3 regions of the Bradyrhizobium sp. Ken01 genome follow, and region 3 is predicted to be linked to each of the others. Evidence: predicted binding sites of a transcription regulator. Region 3 holds the regulator's gene; each other region holds the start of a gene.
The links. The regulator LexA, encoded in region 3, represses DNA repair genes until DNA is damaged. The targets are predictions, from matches to a motif close to TGTTCNNNNTGTGTTCNG.

Region 1 (10,074 bases), on a different contig from region 3:
AGCCCGATCATCGAGACCATGGGCACGACCTCATCGCCGGCCGGACCAGCCAGCAGGAAGCCGATGGCGATGAGCTGAACCGTCGTCTTCCACTTCGCAAGCTTGGTCACGGGCACGCTGACGCGCAGGGCGGCGAGATATTCGCGCAGGCCCGAGACCAGGATCTCGCGGCACAGGATCACGATGGCGGCCCACAGCGACCAGCCGTGGATGATGCCGTCGGCGGCCAGCATCAGCAGGCACGAGGCGACCAGAAGCTTGTCGGCGATCGGATCGAGCATGCGGCCGAACGCCGATTGCTGATTCCAGATTCGCGCGTAATAGCCGTCGAGGTAATCGGTGACCGCAGCCGCGATGAAAATGGCGACCGCGACCCAGCGCAGCCACAGCGGGCCGTCCATGATCGACTGTGCGTAGATGCAGCCGACCACGACCGGGATCGCGGCGATCCGGCCGTAGGTCAGGATGTTCGGGAGGGACATCGCGCGGCTGGTGGTCCCTCGTGTCGTGGCGATGTTCATCCGTCCTACCAATACCGCTGCAGCCTGAAGGTCAACCGTTCCGCTCCCCAAATGGGGTGCGGGATGCGACGACCATATGACCGCGGCCCCCCTTTATTTCACCCCGGCTGGGGATGGAAATACTCGAAAATCCTGCGGGCGCTCTCGGCGCTCACCCCCGGAACCTTGCCGAGATCGGTGATCGAGGCCCGTTCGATCTCCTTCAGGGTTCCGAAATGGTGCAGCAAGGCACGTTTGCGTGACGGGCCGATGCCCGGAATCTCCTGCAAGCCGGCCTCGCGGATGTCCTTCTTGCGCAGCTTGCGGTGCGAACCGATGACGAAGCGGTGCGCCTCGTCCCGCAGCCGCTGGATGAAATAGAGTACGGGGTCGCGCGGCTCCAGCTTGATCGCCTCGCGCTCCGGCATGAACAGGGTCTCGCGGCCGGCATCCCGGTCCGGCCCCTTGGCCACCGACATCAGCGCCACCTGGGTCAGGCCGAGATTTGCAAAGATTTCCCGGACCGCGTTGAGCTGGCCGCGGCCGCCGTCGATGATCACGAGATCGGGCCATTGCGGGAAGTCGTCGTCCTTGGTTTTGGCCGCGCCCTCTTCGGGCGGGTTGATCAGGCGCTTGAAGCGGCGCTCCAGCACTTCGCGCATCATGGCGAAGTCGTCGCCCGGCGTGATCCCTTCCGACTTGATGTTGAACTTGCGGTACTGGTTTTTCACAAAACCGTCCGGGCCAGCGACGATCATGGCGCCGACCGCGTTGGTGCCCTGGATGTGGCTGTTATCGTAGACCTCGATCCGCTTCGGCGCATGCGGCAGGCTCAGGGTCGTGGCCATGGCGTCGAGCAGGCGGCTCTGCGTCGCGGTGTCCGCGAGCTTGCGGCCCAGGGCTTCGCGCGCGTTGGTGAGCGCGTGGGTGACGAGCTCCTTCTTCTCGCCGCGCTTCGGCGTGGACACCTCGACCTTGCGGCCGGCCTTGATCGACAACGCGTTGCCGAGCAGCTCGCTCTCCTCGATCTCGTGCGAGAGCAGGATATTCCTCGGCGGCGGCTTGTCGTCGTAGAATTGGGCGAGGAAGGAGCCGAGCACCTCTTCCGGCGTGTACGTTTTCTCCGCGCGCGGGAAATAGGCGCGGTTGCCCCAGTTCTGCCCGGTGCGGAAGAAGAACACCTCGACGCATGAGAAGCCGCCCTCCTGGTGGATGGCGAACACGTCGGCTTCTTCCACCGTGCGCGGATTGATGCCCTGCTGCGACTGGATCGCGGACAACGCTGCGAGGCGGTCGCGGTAGAGCGCGGCGCTCTCGAATTCGAGCTCGCCGGAGGCCTTCTCCATCTCGGCGGCAAGCTCCTGTTTCACCGCATGGCTCCTGCCGGACAGGAAGTCGCTCGCCTCGCGTACCAGGGTCGTGTAGCCGGGGAAGTCGATCTCGCGGGTGCAGGGGCCGGCACAGCGGCGGATCTGGTAGAGCAAGCAGGGCCGCGAGCGGCTCTCGAAGAAGGAATCCGTGCAGGAGCGGATCAGGAACGCGCGCTGAAGTGCGGTGATGGTGCGGTTGACGGCGCCGGCGGAGGCGAACGGGCCGAAATAGCGACCGGGCCGCGTCTGCGCGCCGCGATGCTTCAGGATCTGCGGCGCCCAATGATCGCCCGTGATCAGGATATAGGGAAACGACTTGTCGTCGCGCAGCTGCACGTTGAAGCGCGGCCGAAGCTGCTTGATGAGGTTGGCCTCCAGCAGCAGCGCTTCGGTCTCGGTGTGGGTCGAGATGATTTCCACGGTCACCGTGGCGGCGATCATGCGCAGGATGCGCGCCGGCTGCGGCGCACTCTGGCGCGCATAGTTCGACAGGCGCTTTTTGACGTTCTTGGCCTTGCCGACGTAGAGCACGTCGGCATTCGCATTGAGCATGCGATAGACGCCGGGCGAGGTGGGGGCGAGGCGCACCGCGCGTTCGATCGCCTCGTGGCCGGTCGCCAGCGGCTCCTCGCCGACGGTGCCGCTCTCTTCCAGGATGTCCGGCAGCCGCGCATCGTCCTCGTCGTCGCCGTTCGCGGTGGCGGGATCGAGGTCGGGCGGCCCCACTTGCGTCTCCTGGGGCGGGACGTCGGGAGCGTTGCCGCGCGCGGGTTTACGTACGCGTGCGTCGTCCGGATTGTCGGGGGAATCGTGAACCATGGTGCGAATTTAGGCGCTGCGGGTGCCGATTTGAAGTTCCGGCCGTGCGGCGCGCACAGGATGGCGCCGCAGTTCCCGGTAACGCTTGCTTAAGCCTGTTAACAGCGCGGTAACCCGGCTTAACAGGCCTTTAACTTAAAACTCTCGATAAATCTTACGCGAAAAAGTGGTGGTTCCGTAACCATGCGGTTTTGCCTCGCGCGGCGGCGCGGGCATCGCACCGGTAACGGCAGTTGCGTTGGAGTGTGTGATGAAGAGGCTCGTTGTGGGCGCAGCCGCGTTGGCTGCGCTCGGCTGGACGGCTTCGGCAGAGGCCGCCGATCTCAATTACGGGCAGCGTGCGCCCTACACGGTCAATCAGCCGCTCAATGCCTATAGCTGGGCCGGTCCGTATCTCGGCGCCAATCTCGGCTACGAATGGGGTTCGGTGAACAACAATCCCGCAAAGCCGTCAGGCTTCGTCGGCGGCGTTCAGGCCGGCTACAATTTCCAGACCGGCCCGTGGGTGTTCGGCGTCGAGGGCGACATCCAGGCAGCCGGTGCCGACGACACCTTCGCGCCGTGGAAGTTCTCCAATCCGTGGTTCGGTACCCTGCGCGGCCGCGCCGGCTACGCCTTCAGCAACGTGCTGTTCTACGGCACGGCGGGCCTCGCCTTCGGCGAGCTGCGCGCGCAGACGTTCGGCTGGACCGAGTCGCACACCAGCGCCGGCTGGACCATCGGTGCCGGCGCGGAAGTTATGTTCGCTCCGAACTGGAGCGCCAAGCTCGAATATCTCTATATCGATCTGTCGACGAGTCAGTTCGCAATTACAGGCGTGTCAAACGGCTATAGCGCCAGCGTTGTGCGCGCAGGCGTGAACTATCACTTCTGATAGCTAAGAAGAAAATACCGGACCAACCTCCCGGCTGCTCGCGGCCGGGATTTTTTTACCAGGCTCGCTAGGGAAGGATGACCAGATCGACCGCCTTCGGCCCCTTGCCCTTCTTGTCCGGTTCGACTTCGAAAGTAATACGCTGTCCTTCGGCAAGGTCCTTCAGTCCGGCCCGCTCCACAGCAGTAATATGCACGAAGACGTCGCGGCCTCCGTCGTCCGGCTTGATGAATCCGTAGCCGCGCTCGCCGTTGAAAAACTTGACCGTTCCCGTCATGGCCATCGGGAAACTCCCCCTCATTGCTCCTCCGTCGTGACGCAGACGCGCGTCACGACATGACCGGGACTTACGAAGCCCGGGAGCTGGCCATCCTTGGGCAGACCATTCGGTCCGACTGGATCTTTCTTAGGCCTTCACTCCGCCGCAACCATTCGCGGAAGCGGAACGTAAAGCCAGTCACCGCAACAGCATAATACGGTTCTCTGCAGATTGACCACCGCTCCTGCATATTTTTCCCAAGATGCCGGAGTGTTACGGCCTCGGCACCTCTAATCGGAATCTGGCAGCGCCACCCTGGCCAAGCGGCATTTCCAGCTCCGGCAGGATCGTCTTGAGTTCGCCGTGCAGTGTGTAAGGGGGATTGACGATCAAGAGCCCGCTCGAGGTGAGGGCTGCGCCGTCGGCTTGCGGCGCCACGCTGAATTCCAGGCGCAGGCATTTTCCCGGCGGTTTTGCTGCGGCTGCGAGCCGCGCCACTGATTGCACCAGCGTGTCGGTGGCACGTCGGCTCTTGGCAGGATACCAGATTACATAGATACCGGTCGGCCATTTCGCGAAAGCCGCCGAGAATGCCTCTCCGAGCTTTTCGAACTCGTCCTTTGCCTCGAACGGCGGGTCGATCAGCACGAGCCCACGCCGTTCCTTCGGCGGCACGAAAGCCGGCAATGCCATCCAGCCGTCGAGGTCGACCACGCGGGCCTGTTCGTCGTGGCGCAGCACGCCGATCAGCGCTTTCCGCGCCTTCGGCTCGATTTCGCAGGCGACGAGGCGGTCCTGCGGCCGCAGCAGGGCGCGCGCGATCAGCGGCGAGCCCGGATAGGCCTTGAGCTCACCTTTCGGATTGAAAGCGCGGACGATGTCGAGATAGGGCTTGGTCAGCGCCATGGCGTCATTCGACAGCCGCGCCTGCATCAGCCGCGCAATGCCCGTCAGCCACTCGCCGCCGCGGCGCGCCTCGTCGCTTTCGAGATCGTAGAGGCCGGCGCCGGCATGGGTGTCGATGACGCGGAACGCGCCCGGCTTGTCCTGGAGATAGGTGATGATGCGCGCCAGCACGATGTGCTTGATGACATCGGCGAAGTTGCCGGCATGGAAGGCGTGGCGGTAATTCATGCAAGAGCACTACGCCACGTGACGGCCTGAGCAAAGAGGCACGACGCCTGGGCTACCCACCCCGGATCGGCGGCATCGCCACCTGGTCGCGGCGGCAGGCGCGGCGGTCGATCTCCTCGCAGGCGCGGAATTGCAGGTCCTTGCTGAGGCAGATGCGGACTTCCGATAGCCGCGTCCGGTTGCAGGTGATCGAGACGGCGGCATTGCTGAGGCCCGGATTGGCCTTGATGAAGGCTTCCTCCACCTCCGCTGGCGCCACGGTTTTGGCCTGCGACAAATCGAGATATTCAGCCGGAATCTTGATTGCGGCGCGCGCCTTCCGGATCGTTTCGAAATAGTTGCGGTCGGCCAGGCCCGAGCAGGTGCCGTGCTTGTCCCATTCGTTGAAGATCAGCCCCGGCGCCGGCATCAGATCGAGCATGGAGGAGACGATGCTGCGGTTCAGCCGCGGCGACGGCCGCTGACAATATTCCGGAAAACCGTTCTCATATTGCGGCCACAGACCATGCACCACGAAAGCGTAGGGCCGTCCGCTGCACTGGATCTGCGAGCGGCCGCCGCGCTCCGCCGCCTCTTCGCAGAAGGAGGGCGACCACGACAGTGACAGCACATAAAAATCGAATTCGCCGGGCGTGTTCTGCCGCTTGTCCTGGGCCTTTGCGCCACCGGCCAGCGCAGCCAGCCCGGCCGCAAGCGTCAGCGAGATCATCAGGCGGGAGAACGAATGCAATCTGGAATGAAACATGGCGACGCCCCTCAACTAGACTGTGCAGACGAGCCTAGCAGGCGATAAGAACATTTCAAGAACAAAATTCGGGCGACCGTCGTTCGGCCGCCTGATCTGTCCGGATCAGAACTTTTTCAATTATTGTTTGGCGGCGCGGCAGGCCGGGTTGTAGGCCCAGTTGCGGTCGAGCCCGACCACGCACCATTCGACGCCCTGGCCATAGCCGGCGAAGCCGCCATCCTCGACGATCGAGAAATGCACCTTGCGCATCTTGCCGTCCGTGAGCATGGCCTCGCCGGTGCAATAGCGGCGAGGGATGTTGTCCGATGCCCAGGGCCGGAACGCGGTCTCGTGAACCGCGGCGAAGCCGGTGATCTTCAACGAGGAATTCCAGAACGAGCTTTCCTTCTCCCAGAACTGCGTGGCGATCGTCGGCAGCGCCCTGTCGCATTCGGAGACGTTGCCGTCATAGCGCGGCCCGCTCAGCCAGAAATTCAGCTCCAGCGGATTAGCGGCCCTGGCCTCGCCGAGCGACAGCGCCCCGAACAGGAGGCCGAGCACGGCGGCAAAGCGGAGCGATTTCAGGAAGGTCGAGGCGCGCATGGGCAATCCAGACAGCATGATCTGCGAGGGTCGGACGGTGCCGCGAAGGCCGGGGGAGGTCAAGTGCAGCGCGGCAACACTTGCCGACGAGTTGACTGCAATGCTGCGTTAGAGGGGTCTTCGGTTCTTTCCTCCGTCGCGCCGGCACCGTAAACTGCCGCCAACCAATCGGAGTGACGGGAATGCGAATCATTGCGGCCGCGGGCCTACTTGCCTTGGGTATGATGGCGAGCCAGTCGGCACGCGCCGATCTCCTTCCGGTGCCTCCGTTCAAGGGCAACGACACCGGTGGCATCATCGCCTATTCGATGGCAACCCAGGTCGATGCGCGGCAGGTCGCGGTCGATCACTGCGCGCGCTACGGCAAGGTCGCCAAATTCCTGGCGATGCAGGCCTATGAGGGCGGCTACATCTCGTTCTCCTGCCGCTGGGTGCCCTATGGCGCCGCCGACCAGCCGATCCGCACGCTCTACTGAGGCGCTTTCGCAACGCCGCTATCTCGCAGCCGGGAGCTTCCCTCATGACGCGCAAACTCGCTTTGCTCGGCTCCGCCCTTTGTCTCGTCTTGTCGGCAGCCAGCGCCCGCGCTGACGACCTGCCGGTGCGCAAGGCGGGCCTGTGGGAATTGAAGATGGTCAGGACCGGCACGCCGGTGCCCGAGATGACCATGCAGCACTGCACCGACGAGACCGTCGACAAGGAGATGAACAACAACGTCTCCCCGATGGCCAAGCAGATTTGCGCCAAGCAGGACATCAAGAAGACCGCAAACGGCTATGTCAGCGATTCCGAATGCAATGTCGCCGGCATCAGCACGACTTCGCATGCTGAGATCACTGGCGATTTCAATTCGGCCTATACGGTGAAGACGTCGTCGCACGCACAAGGCGGCGCCGCCGGCACGGCAGGCCGCGACACGACCATGCAGCTCGAAGCGAAATGGCTGGGGGCGTGCAAGCCGGACCAGAAGCCCGGCGACATCGTGATGCCCGGCGGCTTCAAGATGAACGTGCGCGACATGGACAAGCTGAAGGCGCTGTTGCCGAAATAGGTGCCGCGCGGCCGGTGCGCTTCCTCGCCCCGTTCTTACGGGGAGAGGGGTGGGGTGAGGGGCCTCTCTCCGCGAGTGAGATCGCTGACGGACCTGCACCCCGTCACCCGGATCGCAAGAGCGATCCGACCTCTCCCCGCAAGCGGGGCGAGGTAAGAGCAGTTACACCGGTATCCGCACGCTCGCCCTTAATCCCCCCATCGGGCTGTCGCCAAGAGTGATGTCGCCGCCGTGCGAACGGGCGATGTCGCGGGCGATGGCGAGGCCAAGACCCGTGCCGCCTTCGTCCTGGTTGCGGGCGTTGTCGAGCCGCAGGAACGGCTTGAACACCTCTTCGCGCAGATGGGCGGGAATGCCCGGCCCGTCGTCGTCGACCGTCACGGTCAAATAACGGTGATCGCGCTGGCCGGTGATGGCGATGCTCTTGCCGTAGCGGGCGGCGTTGGTGACGAGGTTGGCGAGGCAGCGCTTGAACGAGGCCGGCTTCACCGTGACCACGGGCAGTCCGTTGAACGCGACGGTCGCAATGTGGCCGTGGCGTTCGGCGTCGCTGCGCAGCTCCTCGAGCGCCTGCGCCATGTCGGTCGGCTGGGACTGCTCGCCGGAATCGCCGCGGGCAAAGGCGAGGTAGTCCTCGAGCATCATCGACATCTCGTCGACGTCCTTGCGCATACCCTCCATTTCGGGGCTGTCGCCGATCAACGCCAGCTCGAGCTTGAACCGCGTCAGGATCGTGCGCAGATCGTGGCTGACGCCGGCGAGCATCGCGGTGCGCTGCTCCATCGTCCGCTCGATGCGCGATTTCATTTCGAGGAAGGCGACCGACGCGCGCCGCACCTCGCGCGCGCCGCGCGGGCGGAAATTCGGCGCCTCGCGGCCCTTGCCAAAACTTTCGGCGGCGTCTGCTAGTCGCAGGATCGGCTTGATCTGGTTGCGCAGGAATAGCACCGCGACGATCAGCAAGATCGAGGACGTGCCGACCATCCAGAACAGAAAGATCTCCGAGTTCGAGGCATAGGCGGCGCTGCGTTGCGCGAACACGCGCATCACGGCGTCGTCGAGCTGGATCCGGATCTCGACGAGGTTGGAGCGGCCGACCGTGTCGATCCAGAAGGAGCGCCCGATCTGGCGGCCGAGCTGCACCGACAGCGTCTGATCGAGCAGCGAGAAGAACGGCTTTGGTCCCGGCGGCGGCATGTCGCCGGCGGGGAGGAAATCGACGACGAGGCCGAGGCGCTGCTGCGCGATGCGGCGGATCTCGTTGCGGTCCTTGTCCTGCGGATAGCCCTTGTAGACGTCGATCAGCGCGGCGATGTCCTGCACCACCGCGGCCGACAGGCGCCGTGTCACCGTGTTCCAGTGCCGCTCCATGAACACGAAGGCGACGACCGATTGCAGGATCACCATCGGCACGATCATGATCAGCAGCGCACGCGCGTAGAGGCCGGTCGGCATCCAGCCCTTGAACGCATTGCCCATCCAGCCATTGGCGGCGGAGACGCGGCCGGCAGCGCTCTTCAAAAGCGTCAGGCCGGTATCGATCGTGCTCATCGGTGGCGCTTCACTCTTTATGGCGAGGCTACCAGCCGGTAGCCGATGCCGCGCACGGCCTGGAGGAACAGCGGATTGGCGGGATCGGTCTCGATCTTGCGCCGCAGGCGGTTGATCTGCACGTCGACGGCGCGCTCGTTGACGCTGCCATTGCCGGTCAGCGCGCTACGCGGCACGGTCTCGCCCGGTGTCTCCGACAGGATCCGCAGCATCTCGCGCTCGCGGTCGGTGAGGTGAATGACGTCTTCGCCCTGGCGCAGTTCGCCGCGGTCGAGGTGATAGATGTACGGGCCAAATGCGATCTTCTCCACCGCAGCGGCCTGCGGCGGCGGCGCGGCGCGCTTGAGGATGTTGTTGATGCGCAGCGCAAGCTCGCGCGGCTCGAACGGCTTTGCGACGTAATCGTCGGCGCCGATCTGCAGGCCCTCGATGCGCGCTTCGGCTTCGTGCCGCGCCGTCAGCATCACGATCGGCACCGAGGACGAGGTCCGGATGAAACGCGCGAGATCGAAGCCGGTCTCGCCGGGCATCATGACATCCAGGATCAAGAGGTCGAAGTGCAGGCCCAAAAGCTTGGAACGGGCGTCGCTGGCGCTGGCGGCGGTCGAGACGCGATAGCCTTCGCCGGCAAGGAAGCGCGAAAGCAGATCGCGGATGCGGCGGTCGTCATCGACCAGCAGGAGATGCGGGGCATCGTCGGCGGGACGTGCCGGCGGGCGTGCGAGCGTGGCAGCGAGCGGCACGGTCACTCCTTGTCCTGATTGACGGTGGCAAAGATCGTCTCCAGCACCTTGTCCGGATCGTCGCGGTCGATCATCGCGCGCAGGAAGCGCTTGACGGTCTCGGCGTCCTGCGGCGCCATCTCGGCGAGCGCCTTGGTGATGCGCGTGGTCTGAAGCCCGGCGAGCTTCTGCACCAGCGCCTCGCCCTTCGGTGTCGCAAACAGCAGGCGTTGGCGGCGATCATTGTCGCCGGTCTTCTGTACGATATAGCCCTCGTCCAGGAGCTGCTTGAGCACCCGGCCGAGCGACTGCTTGGTGATACGCAGGACGTCGAGGAGGTCGGCGACCTTGAGCCCGGGATAACGATATACGAAGTGCATGACGCGATGATGGGCCCGGCCGAAGCCGAATGCCTCCAGCTCCTGGTCGGGATCGCCGACGAAATCGCGATAGGCGAAGAACAG
Region 2 (10,074 bases), on a different contig from region 3:
ATGAAAGTGCGCGACGTCAAGAACGTCGGTAAGCGGATTGCGATGTACCAGATCACCTCCGAGCCGCGCCGGCTGCCGCCGCCGAACGGACTGTGCAATCTCGAGACCGGCCCCGAAACCTTCCAGCTCGTTCCCAGCGGCGACGCCCAGGCCGCACAGTTGAAAACGTTCGCCGGCAAGGAGATCTCGGTCAAGGTCGACGAGATCGCCTGCGCCAACGATCCCGGCCAGATGAGCGAGGCCGTGATCACGAAGTGGAGTTTGATCAAGAAGCAGTAGGGGCGGCGCTAAACCCTTACCGGCCCCAGCGCATCAAAATGCCCGCGCTTCTGCAGCCAGGCCAGCAGCACCAGGCTCGGGATCGCCACCAGCATGCAGATCACGAAGAACAGCGGCCAGCCGGTGGTATCAGCCACGAAGCCAGCGCCTGACGAGAGATAGGTCCGCCCCACCGCGGCAAGCGCTGTGAGCAGCGCATACTGCGTCGCCGTGTGCAGCGGGTTCTGGCAGAGCGCCGAAAGATAGGCGACGAAGATCACCGTGCCGATGGCGCTGGTGAAGTTCTCACAGGTGATGGCGAAGGCGAGCGCCCATTGGCTGGTGCCGACGAAGGCCAGCCAGGAGAAGGAGAGGTTCGCGAGCGCCTGCACCACGCCGCCGATCCAGAGGCTGGTCGCAAGCGAATAGCGCCGCGCGACGAAGCCGCCGGCAAAGCCGCCGATCAGCGTCGCGGCGAGACCGACGCCTTTCACGATCGCCGCATAGTCGTTGCGGGAGAAGCCGAGGTCGATCACGAACGGCGCGGTCATCGTGCCGGAGAAGGCGTCGGTGAACTTGAACAGCACGACGAAGGCGAGTGCCGCAAGCGCGTCCTTGCGCGTCAGGAATTCGGAGAAGGCGCCGACCGCCGCGTGCAGCACGCGCGCCAACGCGGTCTGCGTCTGCGTCGCGGCTTCCGCCCGCACCGACTGCTCGGGCTCGGTCGCGACCAGCGCCGTGATCGTCCCGATCAGCACCATCGCCGCCATCACCACATAACCCCACATCCAGGCGGACGTGCGGGTGATGCCGGTGCTCTCGAAGCCCGAGACGATGAACAGCGCGCCGGCGGTCGAGACCAGCATGCCGATGCGATAGGCCGCGACATAGGACGCCATGCCGGCGGCCTGCTCGCTTTCCGGCAGGCTCTCGACCCGGAAGGCGTCGACCACGATGTCCTGCGTCGACGAGGCCGTCGCCACCAGCAATGCGCCGAGCGCGACGTAGAACGGCGAGCGCGCGGGATCGGTCAGCGCCAGCAGCAGGATCGCTGCGATCAGCAGCAATTGCGAGAACAGCAACCAGCCGCGCCGCCGCCCGAACGCGCGCGTGAACAGCGGCACATGCATCGCATCCACCAGCGGCGCCCACAGGAATTTCAGCGTGTAGGGCGTGCCGACCAGCGCAAACAGCCCGATGGTCTTGAGATCGACGCCCGATTCCCGCATCCACACCAGCAGCGTCGAGCCCGACAAGGCCAGCGGCAGCCCGGACGAGAAGCCGAGGAACAGCACGATCAGCACCCGCGGTTGCAGGTAAACGGCAAGGCTGTCACGCCAGGAGGTGGGGGCCGTGCCGGGGCCGGCAGGGGAGGTCGCGTCGGGTGCGGTCATGGCAGGGTGTTAGCAGATTCTGGCGGCCATAAGTGAGGTGTCGCTCCTGCCGGCCAAAGAGGAGGCGTCGTCGCCCGGCTTGACCGGGCGACCCAGTATTCCAGAGGCCGGCATTATGGGGGGCAGCAATCCCCGAATAGAGATCGTTCCAATCCGGATTGTCTTTCTCGATCAGCGCGATCTTCCAATCGCGCTTCCACTTCTTCAGCCGCTTCTCCCGTTTGATCGCATTCTCCGGGTCGTCGAACTGCTCGAAGTAAACGAGCTTCACGACATCGTAGTCTTTCGTGAAGCTCTCGATCAGTTTCAACTTATGCTCTGCCACCCGGCGAATGAGGTCATTCGTCACGCCGATGTAGAGTGTGCCTCCGATCTTGCTGGCGAGAATGTAGACGTAGTAGCAGCGAGCGCCCATCTGCCGCCTCTGGGATACTGGGTCGCCCGGTCAAGCCGGGCGACGACAGTGTGTTCTATATTCTACTCCCCCGCCTGGAGCTTCCGCGGGAACAGTTCGGCAGCGCCGGTCGCCACGAGATGTGGGGCTTCGGGCGCATCGCTCTTGCTGAAATCGAGCTCCTCGATCCGGCCCGCGCGCTTCTCGATCTTGTCGGCGGAGATCAGGATCTGGCGGACGTCTTCGTTGGCGTCGGCAAAGTGCTTCTGCAATTTCAGCACGCGGTCGCGCAGGCGGCCGAGATCGTCGCCGAGCTTGATCACCTCGGTCTGGATCTGGTCGGCAGCGTCGCGCATACGCGCGTCCTTCATGATCTGCTGCATCACCTGGATCGCCAGCATCAACAGCGAGGGCGACACCAGCACGACGCGGGCGCGATACGCCTTCTGAATCACGTCGTCGAAACCGTCGTGGATTTCGGCGTAGACCGATTCCGATGGCACGAACATCAGCGCCATGTCCTGGGTCTCGCCGGCGACGAGATATTTTTCCGCAATGTCGCTGACATGCTTCATCACGTCGCCACGCAGCCGCTGCGTGGCGATCCGCTTTTCCTCGTCGGTGCGCGCACCATGCAGCGCGGTCATCGCTTCCAGCGGGAATTTCGCGTCGATGCAGAGCGGCCGCTGGTCGGGCAGGAACACGACGCAGTCAGGACGCTTGCCGGTCGAGAGCGTGAACTGGAACTCGTAGGCGCCCTTCGGCAGACCGTCCTGGACGATCGCTTCCATTCGCGCCTGCCCGAAGGCGCCGCGCGACTGCTTGTTGGCGAGCACGTCGCGCAGGGTCGTCACCTGCGTGGTGAGATCGGTGAGGTTCTTGTGCGCGCTGTCGATGATGCCGAGCCGCTCGTGTAGTGCGCGCAGGCTCTCCATGGTGTTGCGGGTGGTGTGCTCCATGGACTGGCCGACGCGGTGGGTCACCGAATCCAGCCGCTCGTTGACCGCGCGTGCCATGTCAGCCTGGCGGCCGGCCAGCGTCTGGGTCATGGCGTCGACGCGCCCCGAAGCCTCGCTCTGGGCATGCAGCATCTGGCTGATGCGTTCCTCGAGCTCGTCGGCGCGGATCGCGTTCGCCATCGCGAGTTCCGCCCCGCGCCGCCCGGAGCGGGCGATCACGACGGCGATCGTCACCATCAGGATAAGGACCAGGGCGCCGAAGCCGATCAGCGCGTCCACGGTGCGCACCGGCCAGTCGCCAAGCATGAAAATGATCTCGTTCATGCCCCTGCTTCTAGCCGATTCGCTCGCCCGCACGAACGAATAGCGAACATTTCGGGCAAATGCCCTGTTGATTTTGATGGTTAACGAAACCCGAAGTTTTATGGTTAGCGGAGGGTTAACGGGGTTCCCGGCCGGATTGACCGCATCGAACGCGCGGCTTAAATCGCGGCCATGGCCCTCAGAGAAATCATCATCCTGCCCGACAAGCAGCTGCGTCTGGTCTCCAAGCCGATCGAGAAGGTCACGCCGGAGATCCGCAAGCTTGCCGACGACATGTTCGAGACCATGTACGACGCGCCCGGCATCGGGCTCGCGGCGATCCAGATCGCGCAGCCGTTGCGGCTGATCACCATGGACCTCGCCAAGCCCGACCAGGACGGCGAGACCAAGCCCGAGCCGCGCGTCTTCATCAATCCGGAAATCATCGCCTCCTCCGAGGACCTGTCGGTTTACGAGGAAGGCTGCCTGTCGATCCCCGAATATTACGAGGAGGTCGAGCGGCCCGCGAAGGTGCGCGTGCGCTACATGGATTTGGACGGCAAGGTGCACGAGGAGGACGCCGAAGGCCTCTACGCCACCTGCATCCAGCACGAGATCGACCATCTCAATGGCGTGCTGTTCGTCGACTACCTGTCAAAGCTCAAGCGCGACCGCGTGCTGAAGAAGTTCGAGAAAGCCGCCAAGCGCGGCGAGTGAGTAGGGTTCTCTCTCGTCGTCATGGCCGGGCTTGACCCGGCTATCCACGCGTTGCTTGCTTGTCGCCAAGACCGTGGATGCCCGGGACAAGCCCGGGCATGACGGAGAACCATCCTTACCGAGCGCCGCCACATGTCCCTCCGCCTGATCTTCATGGGCACGCCCGATTTCTCCGTGCCGACGCTGCTCGAGCTCGTCGCGCACGGCCACGAGATCGCGGCCGTGTATACGCGCGCGCCGAAGCCCGGCGGCCGGCGCGGGCTGCAATTGCAGCCGACCCCGGTGGAAGAGGCTGCGCGAAAGCTTGGCGTGCCGGTGCTGACGCCGAAGACGTTGAAAACGCCAGAGGCGCTGGACGAATTTCGCGCCTTCGACGCCGATGCCGCCGTCGTCGTCGCCTATGGCATGATCCTGCCACAGGCGATCCTCGATGCGCCAAAGCTCGGCTGCTACAATCTGCACGCTTCGCTGCTGCCGCGCTGGCGCGGAGCTGCTCCCATCAACCGCGCGATCATGGCCGGCGATGCCGAGAGCGGCGTGATGGTGATGAAGATGGATGTTGGCCTCGACACCGGCGACGTCGCCATGGCCGAGCGTCTCGCGATCACGGACAACATGACCGCGCTCGATCTGCATGATCGTCTGTCCCGGCTCGGTGCCGATCTGATGGTGCGCGCCATGGCTGCGCTCGATCGCGGCGGGCTCCAGTTGAAGAAGCAGAGCGAGGATGGCGTCACCTACGCCGCCAAGATCGACAAGGCCGAAGCGCGGATCGACTGGACCAGGCCCGCGCGCGAGGTGCTGCGCCATATCCACGGCCTGTCGCCGTTTCCCGGCGCCTGGGCCGAGCTCACCGGCGTGAGCGAGAACGCGCGGGTAAAAATCCTGCGCTGTGAATTGGCGAAGGGTTCGGGCGCGCCGGGCGAGGTGCTCGACGATCACCTCACCATCGCCTGCGGTGAGGGCGCAATCCGCCTGATCGAGCTCCAGCGCGAAGGCAAGGCGCGCATGCAGGCCGCGGATTTCCTGCGCGGCGTGCCGTTGAAGCCCGGCGCCAAATTCACCTGACGCTGTCATACCCCGCGAAGGCGGGGTATCCAGTACGCCGAGGCTTCTCGGTCGAATGGATAGGCTGCGGAGTACTGGATCGCCCGGTCGAGCCGGGCGATGACAGCGAAACTGGACAAGATGCCCCGCTACAAGCTCATCATCGAATATGACGGCGCGCCGTTCTTCGGCTGGCAGGTGCAGGAGACGCTGCCCTCGGTGCAGGGGGCGCTGGAAGCGGCCGTGAAGGCGATGACCGGCGCGGATGCGCGCGTGCACGGAGCGGGCCGCACCGATGCCGGCGTGCATGCGCGCGGCCAGGTCGCGCATGTCGATGTCGACAAGCAGTTTCCGCCGGGCCGTTTTCGCGATGGCTTGAATGCGCATCTGCGCCCGCATCCGGTGGCGGTGCTCGAGGCGGACATCGTGCCTGATAGCTTTGAGGCGCGCTTCTCGGCCGTGAAGCGCCACTATCGCTATCGCATCGTCAACACCCGCGCCAATCTCGCGCTCGATGCCGGCCACGCCTGGCGCGTGCCGCGCCGGCTCGACGCCGATGCGATGCATGCGGCGGCGCAACGCCTGCTCGGCAAGCACGATTTCACCACCTTCCGCGACACCGAGTGCCAGGCCAGGTCGCCGGAGAAGACGCTCGATCAGCTCGACGTGTTGCGCGACGGGCGCGAGATCACGATTCTCACCTCGGCGCGCTCGTTCCTGCATAGCCAGGTGCGCTCGATGGTGGGGTCGCTGATGTGGGTCGGCGAAGGCCGCTGGACGGCCGACGATCTCTCCGCGGCGCTCGCCGCGCGCAACCGCGCCGCCTGCGGCATCGTCGCCCCGCCGGACGGGCTGTACCTGATGCAGGTGGATTATTAGAGCGTGATGCCGCCACTGGCGTCATGGCCGGGCTTGTCCCGGCCATCCACGTGCGGCAACATGCGACCATGCATGGGGGATGGGTGTACATCCTGGCGAGCGCGGCCAACGGCATTTTATATGTCGGTGTGACGAATGACATTATTCGTCGCGTGTACGAGCATCGAAATGGACTCGTGCCTGGCTTCACCAAGAAGTACGGAGTCAAGCTGCTCGTCTATTTCGAGCGCTATGAAGACATCCAGACTGCCATCCAGCGCGAGCACAACATCAAGCATTGGTCACGGACGTGGAAGGTCAGGCTAATCCTGAAGGACAATCCCGAATGGAAGGACCTTTACGATACGATTGTCCAGTAAGGCGGGCCTGAGCTCCCGCCACAGGCGTCATGGCCGGGCTTGTCCCGGCCATCCACGAACTTTCCTGCAAGGACGCCGAAGAACGTGGATGCCCGGGACAAGCCCGGGCATGACGGCGGACTGATTGGCGGCAGCGAGATAGCCTCACAGCCTACCCAAAATACCTCGTCAAAATCCCGCGATACACCTTCGTCAGCTGCTCCAAATCCCTGACCGGCACGCGCTCGTCGATTTGGTGCATGGTCTGGCCGACCAGGCCGAACTCGATCACCGGGCAATAGCTCGAGATGAAGCGCGCATCCGAGGTGCCGCCTGAGGTCGACAGCTCCGGCTTGCGGCCCGTCACCTCCTCGATCGCGGACACCGCGAGCTCGGTGAACGGGCCGGGCTTGGTCACGAACACGTTCGAGTTCGAGGGCTCCCAGACGATGCGGGCGCGGATGCGGTTGCCGCAGGTTTTGGTCAGCCGCGTCTCGACCAGCTCGCGCAGGCTCGCCTGGGTGTGGTTGTCGTTGTAGCGGATGTTGAATTTTGCGCGGGCTTGGCCTGGGATGACGTTGTTGGCGGTGTTGCCGACGTCGACCGAGGTGAATTCGAGATTGGAGGCCTGGAACTGCGCGCTGCCATGGTCGAGCGGCTCGTCGGAGATCGCCACGATCAGCCGCGCGATGTCAGGCACCGGATTGGCGGCGCGGTGCGGATAGGCGACGTGGCCCTGCACGCCGTCGACATACAGCGTGCCGGATTGCGAGCCGCGGCGGCCGACCTTGATGGTGTCGCCGAGGGTCTCGACATTGGAGGGCTCGCCGAGCACGCAATGATCGAATTTCTCGCCGCGCTCGGCCGCCCACTTCAACAGCTTGATGGTGCCGTTGATCGAGACGTCTTCCTCGTCGCCGGTGATCAGAAAGGAGATCGAGCCTTTGACATCGGCGCGCGGCTTGCCGTCGTTGGCGGCAAGATGCTCCAGCACCGCGGCGACCGAGCAAGCGATGCCGCCCTTCATGTCGACCGCGCCGCGGCCATGCAGAAAGCCGTCCTTCACCTCGCCCGAGAACGCGCCGACGCTCCAGGCGCTCTCGTCGCCAGGCGGCACCACGTCGGTGTGGCCGGCAAAAGTGATGTGCGGCCCGTCAGTGCCGATCCGCGCATAGAGATTGTCGACGTCGGCGGTGCCAGGCTCGCTGAAGGTGACGCGGTGGCATGTGAAGCCGGCCACGGTGAGAGCTTGTTCGAGCACGCCCAGCGCACCGGCATCGGCCGGAGTTACCGAGGGGCAGCGGATGAGATCGCGGGCGATCGAGAGAGCATCGGTCATACGCCCCGCTTAACATGCATGCCGCCGGGTGGGCTAGCACTGGGCGGGACAAATTCGATCTCGCTCTGCTGGTCCCAGCTGTTCGCCGCAGGCGAGGCGGGCGCGGAGTCATCCTCAACCTCGGCCAGTGGATCGGGGCCGAATCGGTTGTCGCCGGAGGTGCCGGGCACAATGAACATTTCGACGAGGCCCCAAAACCACGGAATGTGCATGGCCCAGGCGAGGGCAACAGCCCAGTTTGAATTGGTGGGCAGCAGGTCCGAGAACTGGTCGAACAACGCGGGCACGACGAAGAACGGAACAAGCCACCAGCCGCTCCGGTCGCGATCGTGCAGTCGCTTGGTCGCGGTTGCGAGGTAGATCCACAGGAATAGCGAGGTGCCGAGCACCTTGAAGATGAGGGGCGCGCGGTCGGTGGTTGCCAGCAGACGATAGGCCCTGGGATCGACCAGCTTGAAGATGCCGTCGATACCGAAGTCGAGGTCGAGCCTGTAGTTGAAGGCGAAAGTTGCGGCCCCGTTCATCACCCTGATGGCCTGGTCGATCATCCCGAGCAGGCAGGCCAGCACCATGACGATCAGCAGCGCCTGCCACAGCAGGGCGCGGTTGATGCGGCCGTCGAAGCGGAAGAGATACCAGGTCCAGTCCATGCCAAAGGCTCCGGGCGGGAGAGGTCGCCCGGATGTTGGTCGCGATGGAGGGAGGGAGGGTTCGATGGACCCTCGGCGTCGTCCCGGCCTAGTGCGCAATTGCGCACGGGGGCCGGGACCCATACCGCGGAATCTATCGGTCGTGGACGGTCGGCGTACCCAACTGCAAATCTTCGCCAAACCACTGCCTGTGGTTATGGGTCCCGGCCTTCGCCGGGACGACACCGACGGATCAATCCCGCAGCAGCTCGTTGATGCTGGTCTTGGAGCGCGTGCGCTCGTCGACGCGCTTGACGATGACGGCGCAGGCGGTGCTCGGGCCGATCTGGCCGTTCTTCATGGGCTTGCCGGGCAGCGCGCCGGGAACGACGACTGAATACTCGGGCACTTCGCCGATAAAGACCTCGCCGGTGTCGCGGTCGACGATCTTGGTCGACGCACCCAGGAATACGCCCATCGACAGCACCGCGCCCTTGCGCACGATCACGCCCTCGGCGACTTCGGAGCGCGCGCCGATGAAGCAATCGTCCTCGATGATCACAGGCTCGGCCTGCAGCGGCTCGAGCACGCCGCCGATACCGACGCCGCCGGAGATGTGCACGCGCTTGCCGATCTGCGCGCAGGAGCCGACGGTCGACCAGGTGTCGATCATGGTGGATTCATCGACATAGGCGCCGAGATTGACGAAGGACGGCATCAGCACGACGTTGCGCGCAATGAAGGCCGAGCGGCGCACGATGGCGCCGGGGACGGCGCGGAAACCGGCGTCGCGAAAGCGGTTCTCGCCCCAGCCGTCGAACTTGGAGGGCACCTTGTCCCACCAGGTCGCCTTGCCGGGGCCGCCGGGAATGGCGCCCATGTCGTTGAGGCGGAACGAGAGCAGCACCGCCTTCTTCAGCCACTGATTGACCTTCCACTTGCCGTCGGCCCCGCGCTCGGCAACGCGGGCCTCGCCCTTGTCCAGAATCTCCAGCGCGTGATCCACTGCCTCGCGAACCTCGCCCTTGGTCGAGGTCGAAACGCCGTCGCGCGCCTCGAAGGCGCCGTTGATGGTGGATTCGAGGGCGGACAGGGACATCGGGATTTCCTCACAGGCAGGCGGGAATTTGCGGTGATTTGGAGCGCTTTTTCGGGATTTGGGGGGACGGAGTCAAGCTTGGTTCGGTGTCATCACCCGCGAAAGCGGGTGATCCAGTACGCCGCGGCGGTCGTGATGACTCGAGACGGCGGCGATTACTGGATACCCCGCCTTCGCGGGGTATGACGGCTACCTTGGTTGGGACAGCCTTCCCAAGAACCCCGCGAGATCATCCGTGACATGGTCGACATGGGCGGCATCACGGCCCGCCAGCTCCCAGTCCTCACGCACGACCTCTTTCGTCCCATCCGGCACCACCAGCACCGTCGTCATTCCGAGTTCGTGCGGGACGGTGAGGTTGCGGGCGAGGTCCTCGAACATCGCGGCGCGGGTCGGATCGACCGAATGGTCGGCGAGAAACTTGCGGTAGGTCTGCGGCGCCGGCTTCGGCTCGAACTCGGCGGCGATGATGTCGAACACGCCGTCGAAATGCGTGGCAAAGCCGAGCCGCGCCAGCACCGCATCGACATGATCGACCGAGCCGTTGGTCAGGATCAGCTTTCGCCCCGGCAGTTTTGCAATGGCCTCGCCGAGTGCCGGGTTCGGCTCCAGCGGCGAGTGATCGATCTTGTGGACGTAGGCGAGATAGTCGTCGGCGCGGACGCCATGCAGGGTCATCATGCCGCGCATGGTGGTGCCGAAACGCTGGTAATAATCC
Region 3 (10,074 bases):
GGAGCTGCGCTGCACCTACGATCCCGCGACCAAGGGCGGCAACGCGCCCGACGGCCGCAAGGTCAAGGCCACAATGCACTGGCTGTCGGCGGCAACATCCGTGCCTGCGGAAATCCGCGTCTACAACCAGCTGTTTGCCAATCCGAGCCCGGACGCCTCGAACTTCGCGGCCGACCTCAATCCGCAGTCGCTGGAAATTCTCGCTGATGGCCGGGTCGAGGCATCGGTTGCGGAAAGCAATTCGACCGAGCCGATGCAGTTCGAGCGCCAAGGCTATTTCGTCCGCGACAAGGACTCGACGCCCGGCAAGCCGGTGTTTTCGCGCACCATCGGCCTGCGCGACACGTTCGCGAAGGAAGTTGCCAAAGGCTGAGGGACCACAATGAGCGACGAAGCCGACGCGATCGTTTCCGCCATCATCGCGAAATGGTGCGCCGGCTTCGCCACGCTCGATGCGGCCGCGCTGTCGTCGCTTTATGGGAAAAATACGTTCTTCTTCGGCTCCAACCCGAAGCTCTACTGGGGCAGGGATGGCGTCGCAGACTATTTCAACGGCCTGCCGCGCTGGCGTCAGCCGAGCGCGTTTTTTTCCGAGGTGAAGGCGGCGCAGGCAGGTCCTGATCTGATCAATATGGCCGCGACCATCTCGTTCGATCTCGCCGGCGAACGCCCCGGTTTCTCGGTCAAGATGAGCTGGGTCATCATTCGCGAGGACGGCGACTGGAAGATCGTCAATCACCACGCCTCGTCGCAGGCGCCGCTGATCTGACCCGTGGGGCACACGGCATCGTCATTCTCGTGAGAGAACGAAGGTGCACCTCGCGCGTTGGGGTGGGCCAACAAGGAACCCACCATGCAGAACATCGCAGAACATATGGAAGTCATCGGCGCCGACGGCGTCCATATCGGCACCGTCGACAAGGTCGAAGGCAATCGCATCAAACTGACCAAGAAGGACAGCGGCGAGGGCAGCCACAAGGGGCATCATCACTTCATCGACAAGGGCCTCGTCGCCGACATCGAGGGCAACAAGGTCCGGCTCTCGGCCAAGGCGGACGTGGCCGTGACGATGGAAGAGGAAAAGTAGCGATCGCGCCCTTTCGTTCCTGATCCGTACCGCTATCCGCCCGCCTGCACGTTCCGGTAGCTTCTGACTTCGTTGCGTATCACCGAGTGCAGAGAATGGCGGAGCCGGGCCGGCCGCTACGGTCGCAGGGGATCGCGGGGACGTGGCCCGCGGGCCGCGCCGCGTCCGCGGGCGGCCTCGCGCCTGCAGGCCTCGACATCTGGACATCGCTGGCCGAGACCTTGCGCGCGTGGCTACGCGCCGAGGCTGGCGCTGGGCGGCTGTTGCCGTGGGTGCCCGTGGCGTTTGGCTGCGGCATCGCGCTTTATTTCTCTGCCGATCACGAGCCGGTGCTGTGGGTCGTTGCGACGACCGCCAGCGCGCTCTTGCTTGGCGCGGCTCTGTTGCGGCGGAGCCGGCTGTTCGCCCCGGCCATCATGATCGCAGCGGTCGCGGCCGGCTTTGCCGTCGCGACCTGGAAGACGGCGCGCATCGCCCACCCGGTGCTGGCAAAGTCGCTCTATTCGGTGTCGTTGTCGGGCTTCGTCGAGGCTCGTGACATCCGCGAGCGGACAGATCGTTTCGTGCTGCGCGTCACCGCGATGGAGGCGCAACGCAGCGACGTCAGGCTCGAGCGCGTGCGCCTGTCGGTCCGCAAAGGCACCGCACCGGAGGTCGGTAGCTTCGTTCAGCTGAAGGCGCGGCTGATGCCGCCGCTCGCGCCGGTGCGACCCGGCAGCTACGATTTTTCGCGTGACATGTTCTTCCAGGGCATCGGCGCCTCCGGTTTTGCAATGGGCGCAATCACGGTGGCGCCGCCGCCTGAGACCGGCGGCTTGCGGCTGCGTTACGCGGCCTTCATGCAAGGCCTGCGCGATGCGATCGATGCCCGCATCCGCGCGACGCTCGACGGTGACAACAGGGCGATCGCGACCGCGCTGCTCACCGGGCGGCGCGATGCGATCACCACGCCGGTCAACGACGCCATGTTCATCTCCGGCCTCGGCCACGTGCTCTCGATCTCCGGTTATCACATGGCCGTCGTTGCCGGTGTCGTGTTCTTCGCGGTACGCGCGCTGCTCGCTCTGATTCCGGGACTGGCGGCGGGCTTCGCCATCAAGAAATGGTCGGCCGCCGCCGCGCTGGTCGCTGCTGCGTTCTACCTGCTGCTGTCGGGCGCGGAGGTCGCGACGCAAAGATCGTTCTTCATGACGGCGGTGGTGCTGATCGCGGTGATGGTCGATCGCCGCGCCATCACCTTCCGCACGCTTGCTGTGGCTGCGCTGATCGTGCTGGCGGTCGCGCCGGAAGCGCTGGTGCATCCGAGTTTTCAGATGTCGTTTGCGGCAACCCTCGGCCTGGTGGCGCTGGTGCAGATCGGCATGCCGAATTTGTTTGCCTCGCCGGACCATTCGGCGACCGCGCGCATTGCGATGTGGGGCGGCCGCGAGATCGCGATGCTGTTCATGGCTTCGCTGATTGCGGGACTTGCGACCACACCCTACGCCGCTTTCCACTTCCACCGTGTCACGCCGTTCGGCGTGCTCGCCAATCTCGGCGCGATGCCGGTAGTCTCGGCGCTGGTGATGCCGGCGGGACTGTTGGGGCTGCTTGCTGCTCCGTTCGGGCTGGACAGCGTGTTCTGGTGGCTGATGGGGATCGGCATCGACTGGATGGTCGCGGTCTCGCGCTGGGTCGCGGCCTTGCCGGGCGCGGTCGGCCGCATCCCGGCGTTCGGAATCGCGCCGCTGATCGCGGCGAGCCTGGGAATCATCGTGCTGGGCTTGTTGCGGACGCCGCTACGCTGGTCCGGCGCCCTGGTGCTGCTGGCAGCGATCCTCTGGGGACTGTCGGCGCGGCAGCCCGACATCCTGATTGCCGGGGATGGCGCGAGCGTCGCCGTGCGGGGCAAGGACGGATATCTGCACCTGATCAGGACGAACAAGGACAGCTTTCTGCTCAAGGAATGGCTCGCTGCCGACGCCGATCCCCGCGATGCGGGCAGAGCCTCGCTGGCCGATGGCGTGTCCTGTGACGAATCCGGCTGCGTGACGCCACTGGCCGACGGGAGGCTGGTCGCGCTGGCACTCCGCGCCGACGCTCTCGCGGACGATTGCAGTCGGGCCGCGCTGGTGGTGACGACACGTCCCGCGCCGCCCGATTGCGCCGCGATGGTGGTCGATCGGCAGCGGCTCGCCAGCCAGAGCGCGCTGGCGCTGACGCAGCGTGGCGACGGTTTTGCGGTTCAGGCGGTGAGGGCGAGAGGCACGAGCCGCCCCTGGTTGCCGGCCGGCGCCGGCGAGGGTGATTTCGACGGCAGCCTCGCGCCGAAGACGACCGCGTCCCGCATCAAGGACGCAACGCCGGCGGAGACGGACTTGCAGGCCGACGATTGATCTGATGGTGCGGAGCAACGCAGTGGATCGGTGCGTCCGCTCGGATTCGCTGGGCGCAAACTACACCATCTCGCCGGCCACGGCCGGCGATGGCGATTCAATCCTGACCTCCGACCTCGTAGCCGGAGGGCGGCTGTTTCAGCCGATCGGCAGGTGCGTGACGGTCGGCTGCCTGCTGTCGGCGATGATCTGCGCCTTGTGCTCGCGCTCGGTGACCGACTGGGTCACCGGCAGTTGCAGCACGGTCGCTCGCTGGCCTTCGACGAGCTGCGTCACCAGGACATATTTGCCGTCGGGGAATTCGATCGCGTCGTGATGGCGGTCGGGGACGTGCGGATCGATTTTGCCGAACTTGCCCACGCGGGAATTGATGGTGCGCGTCCAGATCCAGCGATTGTCGTAGCGGACGTCGTCGGCGAAGGCGAGCTCCGTTCCCGGCAGCAGGCAGACGGCAACGGATGGATCGGCTGCGGAGGCGAAGCCGCGCGTCGAGGTGCCGCGGAAGCTTGTCGTGACGATCGTCTCGCCGACTTCGGCGGGGCGCGACGCGACGGCATGTAGGCTGTAGTCACACATCGGGTGCTCCTCATGCTGGGATAGCAACCCGCGTCTCTTATCGAGGCGCAGGCCTCCATCAGAGTGGAAGCACGAAAGCTCTGCTTGGTTGTGGGCAAATCTGCGGCTGGCTTCCGCAAGCCGCGATCACATTATCTTTCCCGAATCCAATAGGAACAAAGCTCGCCGCGATGCATTCGGGAGGCGCGTGCGCGAATATTGCCGGCTGGTTGCAATGGTTGCTCGATCGCATGCCGTTGCGGACTTGACCGCTGGCCGCCGTTTCCTCGAGCCGCGAAGCGGTGCCGCTTCGTCGGCGTCGCGAGGAGCCAGCGCCGGAGGAGGGGCCGGATAGTCTGTGCAGAACCAGAAAGACCATCCAGCCGGAGCGGATGATGATCCGCTCCAATCTCCGACCGGCGATGCCGATCGGAAGCGCGCAAGGCGCCAAGTACTTCGGGTATGAAGCACTTCCGGCATGAAGTACTTCCGTTATCAGTACTTCCGGTAAAGCCCGATCAGCTTGCCCTGAATCTTCACCCGGTTGGGCGGCAGGATGCGGACCTCATAGGCTGCGTTGGCGGGCTCGAGCGCGATCGAGGCGCCGCGACGGCGGAAGCGCTTCAGCGTCGCTTCCTCGTCGTCGATCAGCGCCACCACGATGTCGCCGGTATCAGCGCTCTCGTTGCGCTGGATCAGCGCCATGTCGCCGTCGAGGATCCCGGCCTCGACCATGGAATCACCGCGTACTTCGAGCGCGTAATGCTCGCCCGAGCCGAGCATGTCAGGCGGTACGCTGATGGTATGGCTGCGGGTCTGCAATGCCTCGATCGGCGTGCCGGCCGCGATGCGGCCCATCACCGGCACCGCCACGGGACGTTCGCCCTCGTCAGCGGGCAGGCTGGAGCCCGCACGCACCTTGCCGAGATTGCCCTCGATGACGCTCGGCGTGAAGCCGCGGCGGCTGCCGGCGGCTGCCTGGAGCTCCGGCAGCTTGATGACTTCAATCGCACGGGCGCGGTTGGGCAGGCGTCGGATGAAGCCACGCTCCTCGAGCGCCGTGATCAGGCGATGGATGCCCGACTTCGAGCGCAGGTCGAGCGCATCCTTCATCTCGTCGAAGGAGGGCGGCACGCCGCTTTCCTTCAGACGTTCACTGATGAACCGCAGAAGCTCGTATTGTTTGCGCGTTAACATCTCGACCAAAGTCCCCCGGTTGATGTCGTCCGATTCCGAGACGCTGAATTCGGCCATAAGCCGCTACATGCTCGAAACAAATCATGAACGGACACTATATGTTCGATACATGTTCCGCAACTGCTTAATTTACCGTGAACGGAGCAAAGTTCGCGGAACGCGCATTGCCGGACGCTCAGACGGGGAGCCGCAACACTTCGCAAGCCGTGCCGGCTTCGGCCTTCGGCGCGAACGGTGCGCGCACGAGAAGTACCTGTGCTGCAGCGAGATTCGCAAGCAGCGAAGAGTCCTGATGATTGACGGGAAGAACGACGCGTGTGCCATCGTCACGCTCCTCCAGATGCGCGCGCAGATAGTCCTCGCGCTGGTCGTTGGCGCCGACGTCGCGGCCGAGCACGGCGCGTTCACGGCGGTGGTGAATCACCGAACGGCCAGACAGGACGCGAATCAGCGGCACCATGAACAGGAAAGCGCACACATAGGACGACACGGGATTGCCCGGCAGGCCGATCACACCCATTGCGCCGAGCCGTCCGTGCATCATCGGCTTGCCTGGCCGCATCGCGATCTTCCAGAACGCTATCGCGATGCCTTCGTCCCGCAGCGCCTGCTGGACCAGATCGTGGTCGCCGACCGATGCGCCGCCGGTCGTGATCAGGACGTCGGCGCCGCTCTCACGGGCGCTGCGGATGCCGGCGGTGGTCGCCTCCAGCGTGTCGGCGGCAATACCGAGGTCGATGGTCTCGGCGCCCTCGCTGCGGGCGAGCGCGTGCAGGGCGTAGCCGTTGGAATAGACGATCTGGCCGTGGCCGGGCGTGGTGCCCGGCATCACCAGCTCGTCGCCCGTGGCGAGAATCGCGACTTTCGGACGCCTGAAAACGGCAAGGTGCGGATGATTCATGCCGGCGGCGAGCGCGAGGTCGCGCTCGGTGAGACGGCTTCCCTTGCGCAGGAGCACGTCGCCCTCGCGGAAATCGATACCGGCTGGGCGGATGTGCCGTCCGGCGATCGCGGCTTCCTTGATCGTGATACGTTTGCCGGCGACAACAGTGTCTTCCTGGATCACGACGGCATCCGCGCCACCGGGAATGACGCCGCCGGTGAAGATCCGTACGGCCTCGCCGGCGCCGACCCTCCCGGCGAACGGTCGGCCCGCCGCGACTTCGCCGATGACGGTGAGCTCCGAATCGATCGTCGCGGCGTCGGCCGCCCGCACCGCGTAACCGTCCATCGCCGACATCGCCTGCGGCGGCTGCGTGCGCCGCGCCGCGACGTCACGCGCGAGCACGCGATGGTAGGCCTCGTCGAGGGAAATCATTTCTTCCGGCAGTGGCTCTGCATCCGCCAGCACCGCGGCGAGCGCGTCGGAAACCGGCATCAAGGCCACGGCGAAAACTCCTGCTCGGCACGTTCGGGCGAATGTTCCGCAAGTCTTCTAGCCGAGCGCGGGCGCAGAGGCAAAAACGGGGGCAGTCATCCCGCCGCTTCGCATCGTTCCGGAAGCCGGGATCAAGCGCGTCGCGGCATGATCCGAAGAACGTGAGAGATCGGCAGGAAAGTGGTCATCGAAGCCACGAAATCACCGGCTTGCATCGATCAGCTGCCTGCCTGCCCGGATGTTACGTCGGGCGCCTTGGATCCCTTATCCTTGTCGGGCAACGGATCGGCCTGGGATTTCAGGTCGGCGGCCTTGCTCACAAGCTTGGCGGAAAGATCCGAATCTGAAGTTGTCCTGGCGAATTCAAGAAGAAGAGAGGCCTGCTTGGTGAGGTAGGTCTTGCCCAACACGATGATGCATCCGTCCGTAGAAGTCCCAGCGGACTCTAAGAGTCCGGAAGGCGGTATTCCGTTCCGGGAACTCTGTACAAAAATGCACAAAGTGATCGGGTTCCTCAATTTTTTCAAAATTGTTCCCGTCGGGTTTCGCGACGACAGATAGTCGTCAGATGCCCAATGCCTTCAATGCGTTCCCGACGTCCCGGGGCGAGGTCACATGCACCGCCGTCAAGCCGCGCGCCCGCGCTCCCTCGATATTTTCGGCAAGATCATCGAAGAACACGATACGCCCGGCGGGCACGCCGATCGCCGCAACGACGTGGTCGAAGGCCTTCGCGTCCGGCTTGCGTAGGCCGATGCTGGACGACAAATACAGCTCGCGGAAATGGCCGAGGAGGTCGGCATATTCCCTCGAGAAATGGTCCACGTGCGGCCGGTTGGTGTTGGAGAAGGCGTAGAGCGGCATCTGCTTCGCTGCCCGCGGCAGCAGCTCGGCGATATCAGGCATTTCGCCGGCGAAGATCGCGTTCCAGCCTTCCAGGAACTGCGCATCCGAAATGCCGATTCCGAGCGAGGCTCGCAATGAGGCGAAATAGTCCTCATCGCTGATCTTCCCCATCTCGTGCAACCGATAGGCTTCGCTGTCCCGCACATAGCGCGCGACGATGGATTCGGGCTCGCAACCGGCATGTCCCGCCCAGCAGGCGATTGCCTTGGAGAAATCGATATCGAGCACCACGCGGCCGAGATCGAACAGGAGCGCATCCGCAGCTCCGGGAGACAGCGATGTCACCTGCATCCTTTCACTCAGTATCGATATGGCTCGTGGTCGAACAGCGGAAACGCGCTGAACACACTCGGCGCGTTGGTTGCGGTCGCCTGGTGCAGGCAGGATTTGTTGACCTCGGCGAACGAGGTCGCACCCAGGAGGCCGAGACAGCGCAGCACTTCGTCCTCGAGCAGCTCCAGCATGCGCGCCACGCCGGCTTCGCCGGCCGCCGCCAGCGCCCAGCATTGCAGCCGGCCGATGCCGACGAGGTCGGCGCCCGCCGCGATTGCCTTGACGATGTCGGTGCCGCGACAGACGCCACCATCGACCATGATCTTGGCGCGGCCCTTCACGGCGTCAACGATCTCGGGCAGGACATGCAAGGCGCCGCGACCGTGATCGAGCTGACGGCCGCCATGGTTGGAGACGTAGATCCATTCGACGCCGTGATCGATCGCGATCAGTGCGTCCTCTGACGTCGCGATGCCCTTGAGGATCAGCGGGATCTTGAACTTCTCCTTGATCATCTTCACCGTCCGCCACTCCAGACCCTTCTGGTAGTCGCCGCCGGTGGCGCGCAGGCGGCTCTCGCGAACGTAGCGCTTGGCGATGTCACGTTCGCGACGGCTGTAATGAGCGGTGTCGACGGTCAGGCAGAAGGCGGCATAGGCGTTCTTCTCGGCCCGGCTGACGACGTCGGCGACGAAGGCGTCGTCGCCGCGCACATAGAGCTGGTAAAGGCGCAGCGCCTCGGGCGCAGCTTCGGCGGTCTTTTCCAGGCCGGGCTCGGACACCGAACTGAGCATGTGCGCCGCACCGAAAGTGCCGCAGGCGCGTGCCACGCTCGCCGCACCATCCGGGTCGAAGATCTCGAGCGCGCCGACGGGGGCGAGCAAGACCGGCAGGCGCATCTTGCGGCCGAACTGCTCGACCGAGCCGGTGACCTTGCGGACATCGCGCAGCACGCGCGGGCGGAAGGCGATCTCGTCCAGCGCCATGCGGTTGCGACGCATCGTGGTCTCGGTCTCGGCCGCGCCGACGATATAGTCCCAGGCATTCTGGTTGAGGTTGGCGCGGGCTTTCCGGATGAATTCATGCAGATTCTGGAACGGCTCGGTGCTGGCGCCGAGCTCGACGTTCCTTTCCGGTTGGATGCGGGGTGCCTCGTTCATTGTTATCCTCCCGAGAATTTGAAGCCTTCCCTCATCGCCTAACCCGTCCGGGGCGCCAAAACCATCCTAAAATGGCATGGCTGCGAGGCGTGGGCCGGCCGCCCCCCGCTGCGCACGAACCGGGTCCTGCAACGTTGCCGAAAGTTTAGGTCCGGACGAGGGGATTTTTACGGTGTACCCGCCGGCGTGGCATCCCGGCCTTGAAGAAACCAGAATGGTATTGTGAGAAGCAGGCTGGATCGCCATTTGCATGGCGGCTCTCCAGCCCCACCGAACCGCGAAGCAAAAAGGCCAGCCTATTCATGCGGAAAACCCTGCTGTTTCCACTGGGCGCGCTCACCGGAGCGTGTCTGACCCTTTTGGTAGCCAGTCCGCACGGCGGCGTATGGGCGGCACGGGCGGCAGCGAGCGCGGATGACGCCTATTCCAAGCTCAATTTGTTCGGCGAAGTGTTCGAGCGGGTGAAGGCGAGCTATGTCGAGAAGCCCGACAATGCCAAGCTGATCGAAGGCGCGATCACCGGCATGGTGACCTCGCTCGATCCGCACTCGCGCTACATGAACGACAAGGCCTGGACCGAGATGCAGGAGACCACCTCCGGCGAGTTCGGCGGGCTCGGCATCGAGGTCACGATGGAGGAGGGGCTGGTCAAGGTCGTCTCGCCGATCGACGACACGCCGGCCTCCAAGGCCGGCATCATGTCCGGCGACCTCATCAGCAAGATCGACGGCGATGCCGTGCAGGGCATGACGCTCGAGCAGGCCGTCAACAAGATGAAGGGGCCGGTCGAGACCCAGACCAAGCTCACGATCGTGCGCAAGGGGGCCGACGCCCCGCTCGACGTCGCGATCAAGCGCGAGATCATCCATGTGCGCCCGGTGCGCTTCCATGTCGAGAACGGCGATATCGGCTATATCCGCGTCACCTCGTTCAACGAGCAGACCACCGATGGCCTGAAGAAGGCGATCGCATCGATCGCCAAGGAGGTTCCGCCGGAGAAGCTGGTGGGCTACGTGATGGACCTGCGCAACAATCCAGGCGGATTGCTCGACCAGGCCGTATCGGTGTCGAGCGCGTTCCTGCAGCGTGGCGAGGTCGTCTCGACCCGCGGCCGCAATCCGGAAGAGACCCAGCGCTTCACCG

Region 1: AC0L3S_RS07675 (ribonuclease T2 family protein) is a predicted target of LexA. The motif match lies at 5,748-5,765, and genes of this name have one in related genera.
Region 2: AC0L3S_RS09420 (DNA recombination protein RmuC) is a predicted target of LexA. The motif match lies at 3,361-3,378, and genes of this name have one in related genera.

The regions. Positions count from the first base shown of each region.
Region 1 is NZ_JBVVPC010000005.1:122,391-132,464, reverse strand. Features, by position in the region: gene pgsA (CDP-diacylglycerol--glycerol-3-phosphate 3-phosphatidyltransferase) at 1-521, opposite strand, end outside; gene uvrC (excinuclease ABC subunit UvrC) at 620-2,689, opposite strand; gene AC0L3S_RS07690 (outer membrane protein) at 2,940-3,563, shown strand; gene AC0L3S_RS07685 (cold-shock protein) at 3,631-3,846, opposite strand; gene AC0L3S_RS07680 (23S rRNA (adenine(2030)-N(6))-methyltransferase RlmJ) at 4,096-4,956, opposite strand; gene AC0L3S_RS07675 (ribonuclease T2 family protein) at 5,009-5,701, opposite strand; gene AC0L3S_RS07670 (hypothetical protein) at 5,822-6,286, opposite strand; gene AC0L3S_RS07665 (hypothetical protein) at 6,469-6,762, shown strand; gene AC0L3S_RS07660 (DUF3617 domain-containing protein) at 6,807-7,337, shown strand; gene AC0L3S_RS07655 (ATP-binding protein) at 7,500-8,888, opposite strand; gene AC0L3S_RS07650 (response regulator) at 8,906-9,637, opposite strand; gene AC0L3S_RS07645 (MarR family winged helix-turn-helix transcriptional regulator) at 9,634-10,074, opposite strand, start outside.
Region 2 is NZ_JBVVPC010000006.1:203,288-213,361, reverse strand. Features, by position in the region: gene AC0L3S_RS09435 (hypothetical protein) at 1-279, shown strand, start outside; gene AC0L3S_RS09430 (AmpG family muropeptide MFS transporter) at 288-1,652, opposite strand; partial or broken gene AC0L3S_RS09425 (GIY-YIG nuclease family protein) at 1,771-2,067, opposite strand; gene AC0L3S_RS09420 (DNA recombination protein RmuC) at 2,130-3,329, opposite strand; gene def (peptide deformylase) at 3,501-4,025, shown strand; gene fmt (methionyl-tRNA formyltransferase) at 4,158-5,093, shown strand; gene truA (tRNA pseudouridine(38-40) synthase TruA) at 5,214-5,951, shown strand; gene AC0L3S_RS09400 (GIY-YIG nuclease family protein) at 5,975-6,310, shown strand; gene dapE (succinyl-diaminopimelate desuccinylase) at 6,462-7,628, opposite strand; gene AC0L3S_RS09390 (DUF805 domain-containing protein) at 7,625-8,278, opposite strand; gene dapD (2,3,4,5-tetrahydropyridine-2,6-dicarboxylate N-succinyltransferase) at 8,511-9,356, opposite strand; gene AC0L3S_RS09380 (pyrimidine 5'-nucleotidase) at 9,546-10,074, opposite strand, start outside.
Region 3 is NZ_JBVVPC010000036.1:41,743-51,816, reverse strand. Features, by position in the region: gene AC0L3S_RS28530 (glutamine--tRNA ligase/YqeY domain fusion protein) at 1-373, shown strand, start outside; gene AC0L3S_RS28525 (nuclear transport factor 2 family protein) at 383-769, shown strand; gene AC0L3S_RS28520 (DUF2171 domain-containing protein) at 854-1,087, shown strand; gene AC0L3S_RS28515 (ComEC/Rec2 family competence protein) at 1,183-3,462, shown strand; gene AC0L3S_RS28510 (hypothetical protein) at 3,601-4,038, opposite strand; gene lexA (transcriptional repressor LexA) at 4,513-5,214, opposite strand; gene AC0L3S_RS28500 (molybdopterin molybdotransferase MoeA) at 5,390-6,601, opposite strand; gene AC0L3S_RS28495 (hypothetical protein) at 6,811-7,002, opposite strand; gene AC0L3S_RS28490 (HAD family hydrolase) at 7,157-7,789, opposite strand; gene AC0L3S_RS28485 (alpha-hydroxy acid oxidase) at 7,798-8,931, opposite strand; gene AC0L3S_RS28480 (S41 family peptidase) at 9,234-10,074, shown strand, end outside.